4 regions of the Shewanella sp. SM74 genome follow, and region 2 is predicted to be linked to each of the others. Evidence: predicted binding sites of a transcription regulator. Region 2 holds the regulator's gene; each other region holds the start of a gene.
The links. Region 2 encodes sigma-54, which starts transcription at its own class of promoters, with help from an activator protein. Its sites were predicted from a motif close to GTTGGCACGNNNNTNGNNT; they were not measured.
Positions count from the first base shown of each region.

Region 1: L5M49_RS04560 (flagellar assembly protein FlgT) is a predicted target of sigma-54. The motif match lies at 1,379-1,397, and genes of this name have one in related genera.
Region 3: L5M49_RS15795 (DUF3192 domain-containing protein) is a predicted target of sigma-54. The motif match lies at 1,730-1,748, and genes of this name have one in related genera.
Region 4: L5M49_RS12855 (TorF family putative porin) is a predicted target of sigma-54. The motif match lies at 1,232-1,250, and genes of this name have one in related genera.

Region 1 is NZ_JAKKRZ010000003.1:141,598-144,722, reverse strand. It holds tRNA gene L5M49_RS04565 (tRNA-Arg) at 1-76, opposite strand; gene L5M49_RS04560 (flagellar assembly protein FlgT) at 132-1,298, opposite strand; gene L5M49_RS04555 (FlgO family outer membrane protein) at 1,579-2,211, shown strand; gene L5M49_RS04550 (LPP20 family lipoprotein) at 2,208-2,657, shown strand; gene L5M49_RS04545 (flagella synthesis protein FlgN) at 2,773-3,125, opposite strand, start outside.
Region 2 is NZ_JAKKRZ010000007.1:77,716-80,840, reverse strand. It holds gene ptsN (PTS IIA-like nitrogen regulatory protein PtsN) at 1-372, opposite strand, end outside; gene hpf (ribosome hibernation promoting factor) at 375-662, opposite strand; gene L5M49_RS09335 (RNA polymerase factor sigma-54) at 691-2,169, opposite strand; gene lptB (LPS export ABC transporter ATP-binding protein) at 2,277-3,008, opposite strand; gene lptA (lipopolysaccharide transport periplasmic protein LptA) at 3,005-3,125, opposite strand, start outside.
Region 3 is NZ_JAKKRZ010000015.1:76,119-79,243, forward strand. It holds gene L5M49_RS15780 (DUF962 domain-containing protein) at 1-240, opposite strand, end outside; gene L5M49_RS15785 (GNAT family N-acetyltransferase) at 233-871, opposite strand; gene L5M49_RS15790 (DUF2789 domain-containing protein) at 1,021-1,254, shown strand; gene L5M49_RS15795 (DUF3192 domain-containing protein) at 1,265-1,672, opposite strand; gene L5M49_RS15800 (hypothetical protein) at 1,837-2,220, shown strand; gene L5M49_RS15805 (Zn-ribbon-containing protein) at 2,220-2,993, shown strand; gene syd (SecY-interacting protein) at 3,088-3,125, opposite strand, start outside.
Region 4 is NZ_JAKKRZ010000011.1:60,675-63,799, forward strand. It holds gene L5M49_RS12845 (response regulator) at 1-625, shown strand, start outside; gene L5M49_RS12850 (HU family DNA-binding protein) at 785-1,057, shown strand; gene L5M49_RS12855 (TorF family putative porin) at 1,349-2,041, shown strand; gene rimK (30S ribosomal protein S6--L-glutamate ligase) at 2,101-3,006, opposite strand.

The DNA of each region.
Region 1 (3,125 bases), on a different contig from region 2:
TGGTCTCTCCACAGGGACTCGAACCCCGATCGGCCGCTTAGGAGGCGGCTGCTCTATCCTGTTGAGCTATGAAGAGACGACAGTGATTATACTGGTTTTATCTTTGATTAAAAGGCTTATGATTTAGTTGCTTAAATCTTAAGCGCTATGTCGTTTATCTGTACATTGTAGGCGGCATTTTGGTCTACAAGTACTGCGGTGGCGCTTTCTTCGCTTACTTGCTCAATTTTTACCGTTGCACGACTTTTGGTCGCGACGGCGCGCATTTCATTGAGTCTATCGGGTAAGTTTTGTTGTAATACTACTTGGAATTTATCACCGACACGAATGCCATGTTTACGGCCTAGATTTAATATAATCCTGTCTGCTTGTCGGCTAACGACTTGGCCAAGTAATGGCCTGCAATTAAGTGTGCTGTCTAAATCTCGGGTAGCTTGCAATATTAATTGAGTAATACTTTTTCCATAGGAGGAACGCCAGAATCTATTACTGTTGGGAGCAATGATAGCCTGTTCTTCAAATTCCCATGGGGCCGATGTGCTGTAGTTTTTGCTCCAGACCTCTTCGCCACTGATCCCATGATAGAGGCTGAGTTTGAATTGAAATTGCCTTAGCGGAGCTTCATCCCAAAATCCTAAGAAGGTGGGTTGTACAGGCTCTATCGATATATCAATGATCTGCGGTTGAAGAATATATTGGCTGTCGGTAATTTCACTGAGCCAGCTTGGAAGTCGATAACCGCGAATATCCACTAGGTCTTGTTCAATATCGAGTCGCTCGTTAGCATGGATGTGACTAAAGCCAGTTGAAGAGTAATCTTCTATAGTGTTCCCTAACGCCTCTGAAATGACCTCTTCAAAGCCTGAAAGTTGTCCATATCTAAGCTGAGAACGATCTTTTATTTGTGTTTGAGGTATTAAAATAGCGGCCTTTAATTGGCCATTAGGACACTGTTGTGTTGGATCATCATTTAGATCGAGGCGAAGGGATACATATATTTTATTTCCCTGAATTTGTTCACTAACGAGTTGGATGTTTATGGCTTGGGCGTTGCGATTTATCGCAAAGTTATTTTGTGTGAGGTTACCATTAGAGGTTTGTTGCTCGCTGGATATTTGAATACCTGTGCTTAATGTCGCATAGCTAACAGCTTGATTAATCGCTTCTTCCCTTGCTTGAGCTGTATTACCATTGATAATAGTTGCTTCTCCGCTGGCTTCTATCCATTCGGCTCTGGTGGGCAAAGAAAGTAGTAAAAGGCTCAAAATGATGAGCGAAGCTGAACCTGGTATGTGCATCAATTCAATCCTTATCGCTAAGCTAATGGCGATATTACCAATCGAGCCAGTTTTCTGACTCTTAATCTAATATGTCAATAAAGCAAATTTCGTGCCTGAGTATGAGAACTTTTGATAAAGTTTCCAGTGTTACAGTCGATATACTGCGTAATAGAAGAATATTGTCGGACTGAGGTTAATATTGGTCCGAAGATTGCTGGTTTTTGTTACTCATTAAAAATTTGAAGCTTAGAAAGTGAGTCACTTGACTGCCAATGCACCCATAGATGAGGTAAATCCAATGCTAAAGCGTGTGATTATTCCCTTAACATTGATAATGTTAGGTGGATGTGTAGCTAAACCGGTTACGCCGCCCAAACCGAGTTTAGTGGATGGCAATGGGTTGCCGCCAACGGCAGTGATTAACCATTTAGCACAGCGAATAGTGACTGAGCTCGTTAAGCAAAATGATGCTCTGCGTTCTGATCAACCTATCGTAGTTGCAACACCTGTATTAGTGGGTGATTTGAATGGCACTAATGCGTTAGCGCAACAGTTACAGCAAGGATTAATGACATCGCTCCATAGCTTTCAGTTTAATGTGGTGGATTTAAACTTAGCTGATGGCTTGAGAGTCACATCTGACGGGGATTTTATTTTGACGCGAGATTGGCAAAAATTGTCGAAAGATCTTCCTGTTGAGCATCTTGTCGTTTCGACTATGAGCGTAGTAACCAATGGTATGGCGATCAATACTCGGATTGTGAACATTAGTAACAATCGCGTGGTATCGGCATCTCAAACTTTTGTGACTCAAAAAGAGTTGGCAAACTACATGCAGCCTTCGGAGCAAATTGTGTCACAAAATGGCATCTTATATCGTCAGGCGAGTCCAGGTATGAATGAAGTGCGTGTTTTAGGAGATGGAAAATGAAACGCTACCTTTTAGTTATTGTGGCGCTAATGCTAACTGGCTGCGCTGCTAAAGATAGATATGTGCAATGGGAAGATGTGCCGCCGCCGAGTTTTCCTAAGTTAACGGCTATAGGATATGCGCCGTTAGCGACTCAACCGGCTAAAGAGCAATCACAAAGAGTGTTGATGGCTATGCAGGCATCAAAAATTGTGGCTTATCGTGAATTAGCGGAACAAGTTTATGGGCAGAAAATAACGGCAAACAGCAGTGTCAGTGATTGGATGTTGACGGACGATAATGTCAAAGCGTCAGTTTCTGGTGTGATCCGCGGTGCACGAGTCGTTAAGAGTTATCCAGCAGGCGAGCATTATGTCACTGAGTTAGAACTTGATTTTTCACAGGTTTGGGCGCTTTATCAACAACAGAACCGTCCACAACGAGTGAAGGAAGTGACGTATTTCTAGCGTTTTTGAGAGCATGTATTGAGCCGCGTATTTACGCGGCTTTTCTTTTTGTACAAGACATTAATATCTAATCAGAGCTTAGAAAAGGTAATGCTAAGTGGGAGTGATGCGCTTGTTAGGCCTTTAAATCATTGCCTAAACTTGAGATAGTCGAGGTCTTGCCTTTATCGTTATAGGTGAGGCTGGAGGCGTTTCTGCTGGCTTGTAAAGCTTGAGCAAAGCGATTTAAACTCGCTAAATTCATCTCAATTAAACTGGCATTTTGTTCGTTTAATTCTTTGCATTCAGTCAATGCGTCTTTGATCTCAGCCATTTTATGCACGAGTTCGACTTGCTGAGTGAGTAGCGATTTATCACTGTGTTTTGCCAGAATATCATCATTATTCTTTAGTTCTTTCAGACATTGCGATTTTTCGTTAGCAAGGGAAAGCAGTAAATCGGCGTTTTGGTCAACCAAAGCGCCTTTTT
Region 2 (3,125 bases):
GCTCAGCTTTTCGGCCATGCAAGACAAGGTACTTAAGTGCTGCTGACATTGGTCTGCAGGCACCAGTAGTGCAAATAAAATATCAACAGGTTGCTTATCGATAGCATCAAATGCTATCGGCTCTTCACACTTAATTAGTATGGCAATGGGCTGATCTATATCGGCTAGTCGACCATGTGGAATGGCGATGCCGTTACCTATACCTGTGCTCCCCATCTTTTCGCGCGCCACTAGGCTTTCGAATATCTCTTGAGATGAGAGGGTCGGGTACTGGGCAGCGACTAAGTCGCTGATGAGTTCCAGTACCTTTTTCTTACTGCCCGGAGTGGCGCAGGTAGTGCACTCCGGCCGCAGTATGGTACAAAGTTCCATTATTAGTGTTTTGTTAACTTCTCTTTGTGTTTAATAACCTGACGGTCAAGCTTGTCAATCAGGGCGTCTATAGCGGCATACATGTCAGCATGCTCTGAAGTAGCAAAAACTTCACCACCTATGAGGTTTATTCTCGCTTCGGCAATCTGTTGCATTTTCTCAACATTGAGCACAACGTGCACATTATTGATCTGTTCGAAATGGCGTTCAAGTTTTGAAAACTTTTCTTCTACATATGCACGTAACGATTCGGTAATTTCGACATGGTGTCCACTTAGGTTTATTTGCATAGAAACGTCCTCCGATATCCACTGTAGGTTATAAACTTTTACGCTGATTAGAAGGTGGAATAAGCATAGCCTCTCGGTACTTCGCAATGGTTCTGCGGGCTACGTTGATCCCTTGTTCTGCCAGAAGCTGTGCCATCTTGCTATCGCTTAATGGTTTTTTCTGGTTTTCCGCTGCCACCAGTTTCTTTATAAAGGCTCTGATTGCTGTGGATGAGCACTCACCACCATCGTCAGTACCGACGTGGCTAGAGAAGAAGTATTTTAGTTCAAAAAGTCCCTTAGGGGTATGCATGTATTTTTGAGTTGTGACCCGTGAGATGGTGGACTCATGCATTTCTACCGCTTCGGCAATATCGTTAAGCACCATAGGCTTCATGGCTTCTTCACCATACTCAAAGAAACCTTGCTGATATTGCACTATGCAATTAGCAACTTTAAGCAAAGTATCGTTACGGCTTTCTAGGCTCTTAATAAACCATTTAGCCTCTTGCAGATGGCCGCGAATAAATTGGCTATCGGCTTGGTTTTTGGTACTGCGTGCCATAGAAGCATAATGTTGATTTACATTGATTTTTGGCATGCAGTCAGGATTTAGCTCAACGACCCAGCGGCCATTTTTCTTCGACACAGACACATCTGGGATAACGTATTCGTCATTATTGGGCGTGATCAACAAACCTGGGCGAGGATTGAGGGTTTGGATGAGTGCTATACCATCCCTTAATTCATCTTCTTTTAATTTAGTCTTACGCATCAACAACCTAAAGTCTCGGGCGGCGATCAGATCTAAATGATCTTTGATCAGCATACGGGCGTTTTCTAGGTTGGGAGTATCAGCGGCGAAATGCGACAGTTGGATCAGCAGGCATTCACTTAAATCGCGGGCGGCAACGCCTATGGGATCAAAATGCTGAATACGCTTGAGTACGGCTTCGACTTCGTCAAGCTCAACTTCAGGATTACCCATGGCTTCGAGAATTTCTTCAGTGCTTTGGGTGAGATAGCCCTGATCGTCGATGGCATCAATAATGGCGGTGGCAATGGCTAAATCGGTTTCAGAAAACGGCGTGAGGTTTTTTTGCCATTCTAAGTGTTCGTACAAACCTTCACTGGTCTCGCCTTGGAAGGGCATATCGTCTTCACGACTGCCGCCGGGGCCTGAGTTTGGGGAGGCGGTAAACACTTCATCCCATGTGGTGTCCATGGGGAGCTCATCGGGCATGGATTCTTTGGTTAGCGACTCTGCCGTATCTATGGTGGAGCTGTCTTTTTCTGGTGGCAGAGTGCTAGATTCACTGAAATCCGTATCGGATAGCGTTTGGTTTACAGGGGTTTTAGTGGCGTCGAATTGATCCTCTTCCAGCTCGAGAAGGGGATTAGAATCTAATGCTTGCTGGATCTCTTGCTGCAGTTCTAATGACGACAGTTGCAACAGACGTATAGCCTGTTGTAGTTGTGGCGTCATGGTTAACTGTTGACCCAGTTTGAGCTGGAGTGACGCTTTCATGTTACCGCTGATCCCTACGTTATTATTGTTGGATGAGGTCGCTTATTATTATCTTGAGTGAAGCCCAATGGCGGTATAAATTGCCTCCATTGGCTTCGCTCGATTAACTATAGCCTGAATTGTTCACCTAAGTACACAGCCCTAACTTGCTGATTGTCTAAGATCTCTGCTGGAGTTCCTTCGGCAATCAGGTTTCCGTGACTCACAATATAAGCATGTTCACATACATCTAATGTCTCGCGGACATTATGGTCTGTGATCAGTACGCCAAGGCCGCGACTTTTGAGTTGTTCGATAATCTTCTTGATGTCGATAACCGAAATAGGATCGACGCCGGCAAACGGTTCATCGAGCAAAATGAACTTAGGATTAGCGGCTAAAGCCCGCGCAATTTCGACGCGACGACGTTCGCCACCCGACAATGACATGCCTTGGCTGTCACGGATGTGGGTGATATGAAACTCTTCGAGCAGATGTTCTAGTTCTTCTTCTCGTTCTTCGTTTTTAAGTTCTTTACGAGTTTGCAGTACGGCCATGATGTTGTCATGAACAGTTAGCTTACGAAAGATACTGGCTTCTTGCGGTAAGTAACCTATGCCTTTGCGGGCACGCAGATGCATAGGATCTGCGGTTAAATCATCATCGTCGATAAAGATATGTCCCTTATCGCTCTTCACTAGCCCGACAACCATGTAAAAGGTCGTGGTTTTACCTGCACCGTTTGGACCGAGTAGGCCAACGACTTGACCGGTTTTTACCGTCAGACTGACGTCTTTAACCACTTGGCGACTCTTGTAACTTTTCGCCAGATTTTGTGCTCTTAAGGTGATTTGGGTCATTTAGAGTCCTGCTTTTTTACAGGTTTATCCGCCGGAGCGTCTGATTTAGCATCATCTTGATAGTTTTCAGGCTGAATAATAGTGATTACGCGATCGTCACCACTGCCAGTACTCTCG
Region 3 (3,125 bases), on a different contig from region 2:
AGGATACTGAAATGTCGCGGGTCGATTCTTCTCAAATACGAAGTGTCCCACCCATGCAAAACCATAACCAACAATAGGAATAAACCAGCATAGCCACCAGGCTTGTGAAACCAAGGCAATGCCAATCAGCAGCAGAACTAAACAACTGCCAACAAAGTGTAATTGCCGACAAGTCGGGTGCTGGTGTTGGGATAAATAGAAAGGATAAAAATCGGCGAAACGTTTATAAGAGTTAGTCATCTTGTTGAACCGAATAGAATAAAAGCTGGCCATGGACACTGCCGATACTCAGCTCGCCTATGGATACAAAGTCATGCTGAGTAAACAGTTGCAAGTGGTTCTCCTGAGCGATAAACACACCAATGCCATCCAAATCAGGCTGCTCATCACACCAACTCACCACAGCTTGCACTAACTTATGTCCAAGTCCTTTGTGCTGTTCATTTGGTGCAAGAGCAATAAACTGCAAAATACCGCAGTGCTTACTGGGTAAAAGTTCAATAATACTGGACTCTTTGTTCATTAGTGCTTGAGTCGATTGCCAACCTGTACCTAACAACATCTTTAAGCGCCAATGCCAATAACGCCCTTCCCCTAAAGGCACTTCTTGAGTAACTACACAGGCTAACCCAAAGAGTCTTTCATGGTCGAATAAACCAATGAGGGCTTGTTTTTGTTGCCATAACGTATTGAGTTCTTCCCTGATTGCGGCGCGCAATTTTTGCTCATAAGCGGCTTTGTCTGAGGTAAAGAGTGAATCGACAAAAAAAGGATCATCATGGTAAGCGTTATAGAGAATAGAAGCGGCAATGCGTAAGTCTTCCGCTGTCAAATAGACTGCACGGCAGTCCTCCAGAATTTCATTGTCCATCGTTAGCATTCCTTGACTTAGCTCACACTTTTTATGCGTAACTGTTAATCTACCAAGGAAACTAAAAAGTGCAAATTTTAATCATAGATTGCATTTTTCAATCAGGCGCTTACTCTAAACGAAGGCACTATACTGAAAAGGAAATAATGATGGATACAACTCCAGTAGACTTAAGCCACTTGTTTGAGCAACTCGGTTTAGACAGTAGCGACGAGGCCATAGCGCAGTTTATTGCAACCCATGATATCGACCATCACATCCATTTAAGCCAAGCGCCCTTTTGGACCCCTGCCCAAAAGAGCTTTATCATTGAAGGTTTAGAAGCCGATGCCCTCTGGACTGAGCCCATTGAGCAACTCGATACTCAGCTACGTAAGCTATAAAACTCGCGGGTTAAATTTTACTGTAAGCCGTTTCACCCCAACCCACTAAGGCATTGTTGCTCAGCACGATAGGCGTGCATTCATCCTTAGTGGTTTTTCCATCGCCATTATTACGCTGGGTACGATAAAACAACACTAAGACTTCTTTATTGGCTTCACCTTGTTGAGCACTTTGTTGAATATAGGCTTCACTAAAATCAGCGGTGCCCATTAAGATCATCACTTGGTCTTTAGGCATACCTAAACTCAGTTTGGTTAAGTTAGTGCGATTTTTATCCTGCACTTTCTCCCAAGATTCGCTGCTATCCCAACCCGATTCTCCATCACCGACATTGACCACGCAGCCGCTAAGACCTAAGCTTGCGAGCCCTAAAAAAGTGATGGCGATAAGTTTGTTATTCAATTTATGGTTCATCATGTGACATCCTGTGTAATTATTATTGAAGCTTAAAAAATGGTATTTCGGCTGTACAATAAGCAAAATAAATGCCACAAGACAACACACTGTTTTTAAATGAAAAACTTAATTATTATTTTAAAATTGGTTTAAACAATTCAACAAAGTAAGGAATTTTGCTAATTATGAGTCCCCTTGACCAAGTATTAGCGGCCGCACGTTCGCTCGAAGCCTGCGGTAAAGTACCGAGCCTTGCCTTAATTAAAACCCGTTTAGGTAGTAGCCTACCTTTACCTATATTGATCCAAGGCTTACAGCAATTTAAATCTATGCCTAAGGCAGATCGCGAGCGTTTAACTGAGTTGCAAACTATCAGCCCTACAACTGACGTTCCCGCAACTAACGATACCTTAACCCTTGCAGTGCTCGCCGAGCGCCTGCAGATGCAACAGGCGTATTTTGAACGTCATGCTGAGCAGCAAAAAACAGAAATAATGCAATTAAAAAACGAACTGCTTGAACTTAAACAACGCATCAACTTATTAGAAATCCAAGGAAAAACAGCTTAATGTTTGTCACTGAACTGCGCTTCGAATGCTTCGCCGACACCACGATATCTGCCGCCGAGAAGGCCATTAATCAGCTCCTTGAAGCCTATCGAGCTAATGGCCAAATCTTAGGACGAGAATTTGCGGTCGCCTTTAATGACGGTGAGTTTAGAGTGCGTTTATTGATGCCAGAGAAAAGCAGTTTAGCGCACAAATATCACAGCCCTTGGGTCAAAAAAGCCTTAGTAGAATTAACCGACGCTAAACTACTCGCGCCGCGGGAAAAGTTTATTGGTCAGGATATCAATTCTGAAGTAAGTAATACCGAAACACCCAGCTGGCAACTGCTATACACCAGTTTTGTGCATATGTGCTCGCCCCTACGTAGCGGCGACAATTTATTGCCCATTCCCCTGTACCGTATACCCGCAACCTTTAATGGCGATCATAAACGTATTATCCGTTGGCAGAGCGAATGGCAAGCCTGCGACGAGCTGCAAATGGCTGCAGCCACTAAGGCAGAATTTGCCGCGCTAGAGGAATTATCGAGTCCTGACAGTGATTTATTTCGCAGAGGTTGGGATTTGCGCGGTCGTATCGAATATCTCACTCAGATCCCGACCTATTACTACTTATATCGCGTTGGCGGCCAAGATTTGGCCTCAGAAAACACGCGACCTTGCCCACGTTGTGGCGGTCATGATTGGAAACTCGATGAACCTTTATTGGATATGTTCCATTTTCGCTGCGAGCCTTGCCGCATAGTGTCGAATCTGTCTTGGGATCATCAATAACATCTGTTTATCCCTTGCAGAACTCAACCTAAGATAAGCCACGCTTAGGTTGAGTTAATACTTAGGTTGAGAATAAAAATGTCGCTCACAGAAGTTAACGTTTACCGAAAAGGTTTTGCCACATACGTTTAA
Region 4 (3,125 bases), on a different contig from region 2:
GAGCGCCATGCATTTCGATGATGGCACTGCCATCGATCTCTTGGGCTACTTAAGGGCCAACGCTGACTGCAAAGATATCCAATTTATGCTGGTCTCGAGTGAGTGCCGCCGTGAGCAACTTGAAATATTCCGCCAATCGGGTGTAGTAGCGATTCTACCTAAACCCTTCAGTGCCGACCATTTAGGTACAGCATTGAATGCCACGATTGATTTACTCAGCCACGATGAACTCGACCAGAGTAATTTCGATGTACAAGATGTGCGTGTATTAGTGGTCGATGATAGCCGTATGGCAAGAAACGTCATTAAACGTACGATTGGTAACTTAGGGATGAAGCTGATTACCGAGGCCGAGGATGGCGCGCAAGCCATAGCGTTAATGAAACACAATATGTTCGACTTAGTGATCACTGATTACAATATGCCGAGTGTAGATGGGCTAGCTTTGACACAATTTATCCGCAATGAAAGCCAACAATCACACATTCCCATCTTGATGGTGTCTTCCGAAGCCAACGATACCCACCTCAGCAATGTATCCCAAGCGGGTGTAAATGCCTTATGTGACAAACCCTTTGAACCCAAACTTGTTAAAAAATTACTCTATCAACTGTTAGAAGAATAAAACCAGAATAAAACTTAAGTCACGAACTGAGTAAATATTCTGCGCTTTACTGAACATCCTGCTGCACGCTAGACGCAAAAGGCTTTCCAAGTGCTAAACCTTATGGCATGTTAGGCACGCTTATTTCAAATAAATCTACGGAAAGAAGAGACAATAAAAATGAACAAAACTGAACTAATCGCCAAAATTGCAGAAAATGCCGATCTAACGAAAGTAGAAGCAGCACGCGCATTGAAGTCTTTTGAAGCAGCTATTACCGAATCAATGAAAAATGGTGACAAAATCTCCATCGTAGGTTTCGGTTCTTTTGAAACAGCGACTCGTGCCGCTCGCACTGGCCGTAACCCACAAACGGGTAAAGAAATTCAAATTGCTGAAGCGACAGTGCCTAAGTTTAAAGCGGGTAAAACCCTACGTGACAGCGTAAACTAAGTTATAAAATTCAATACAACGCCTCCATTGTGAGGCGTTTTTTTTGCCCAATCCCAGTGAAGCACTGAATATTTTTTGCACAACAAAAGTGCGCCTCTGCCCCACAAACTGGCAAATAAAAACATTTCATTAACATTGCAAGTTCTAATACCTTGTTTTACATGGCATTGTAATAGTGGCATGTGATTAGCAAATCCTTCCTTAGAAAAAAACCAAGATGCACTAATGAACACAGCTGACTTTGAGTGTGCCAATGGTGAATCGATAAATAAGTCAATCGAGGGGATGAGCATGAAGAAATCACTGTACAGCGTTTTGGCCTTATCGACGGGAATGTTACTGGCAGGCAACGCCTTTGCAGCCGTATCAGGCAACATTGGCGGTACCTCTAATTATCTATGGCGCGGTGCGACCCAAACTAAAGATGCGGTCGCAATCCAAGGTGGCCTTGACTACAGCCACGATTCTGGATTTTATGCGGGAACTTGGGCATCGAATGTGGATTTTGGTGATGATACTAGCTACGAGCTTGATCTATATGCGGGTTATGGCGGCAGTATTACCGAAGACATCAGCTACGACTTTGGCTATCTCTACTACGCCTATCCAGACGCGCCAGGCAGTATTGATTTTGGTGAGCTCCATGCTGCTGTCACGTGGAAATGGCTCGAACTTGCTTACTCCCAAGTCATCAATGCCGGTGACGATCTGGCCGCCGATCCTTTAGATAATAAAGATCTCAGTTATCTTGCCGCGACGGTATCCGTTCCTCTCACTGAAAAGCTGAGTTTATCAGTGCACTATGGTTACTCAAACGGTGATGTCGTCCAATCTTGGTTTGGCGAAGATAATTATGCCGACTATAACGTGACTCTCAGTGCAGATACCAGCATAGGCACAGTGTCATTTATGGTCTCAGATACCGATCTCACCGATGATGATGCCAAACTAGTACTCGGATATTCCTACAGTTTTGATCTATAGGCTCTAAGCATAACAAAACGCCACCTTAAAAAGTGGCGTCGTTTTATCACAATCACCTACTAGGCAATAATTGACCTGTTCGTTTTACGGGCCGCAACCATTTTCTCGATATACTCAACAATGGGCTCAGTCACTGAAATCCCTGTTGTTTGCTCAATCCCTTCAATGCCAGGCGCCGAATTAACCTCAAGGATCAGTGGACCACGGTTAGAACGTAAAATATCTACTCCCGCGACAACCAATCCCATCGCCTTCACAGCGGCAATAGCCATCTTACGTTCCACTGCAGTGATTTTAACCACCTCACCACAGCCGCCCAAATGCAGATTGGAGCGAAAATCACCCTCAGGTCCTTGTCGCTTCATCGAAGCAACAACCTTGTCACCGACAACAAAACAACGAATATCACTACCATTGGATTCTTTAATGTATTCCTGTACTAAGATATTCGCTTTGAGCCCCAAGAATGCTTCAATCACGCTCTCAGCAGCCGTTTTAGTTTCAGCGAGTACGACACCAATCCCTTGAGTGCCTTCGAGTAATTTAATGACTAACGGAGCGCCGCCCACCATATTGATGAGATCTGGGATATCATTTGGCTTATTGGCAAAACCCGTCACTGGCATGCCAATCCCTTTGCGGGAAAGTAGTTGCAGTGCCCGCAATTTGTCCCGCGAACGCGCAATGGAGATTGAATCATTCGCGGCATATACGCCCATCATTTCAAACTGACGTACAACGGCACAACCATAAAAAGTCACGCTAGCATGAATACGCGGAATGATGGCATCAAACCCAACTAATTCAGTACCTTCATAATGAATGCTAGGTTTAATAGAATTAATATTCATGTAGCAATTCAGCGTATTGATCACGACCGCTTCATGTCCACGACTTTGGCAAGCCGCGACTAAACGTTGTGTTGAATACAACTGGGGGAATTGGGATAAAATACCTATTTTCATTGCTGAGTGACCAACTTAAGCATGAGTGAATAAACCGTTCTGCGGCACCAAAAGCACAGCGACAGAAAAAGGGGCTGATATTTGTCTATTGCTCAGTGTAAAGCAAGAAAATATTCCTC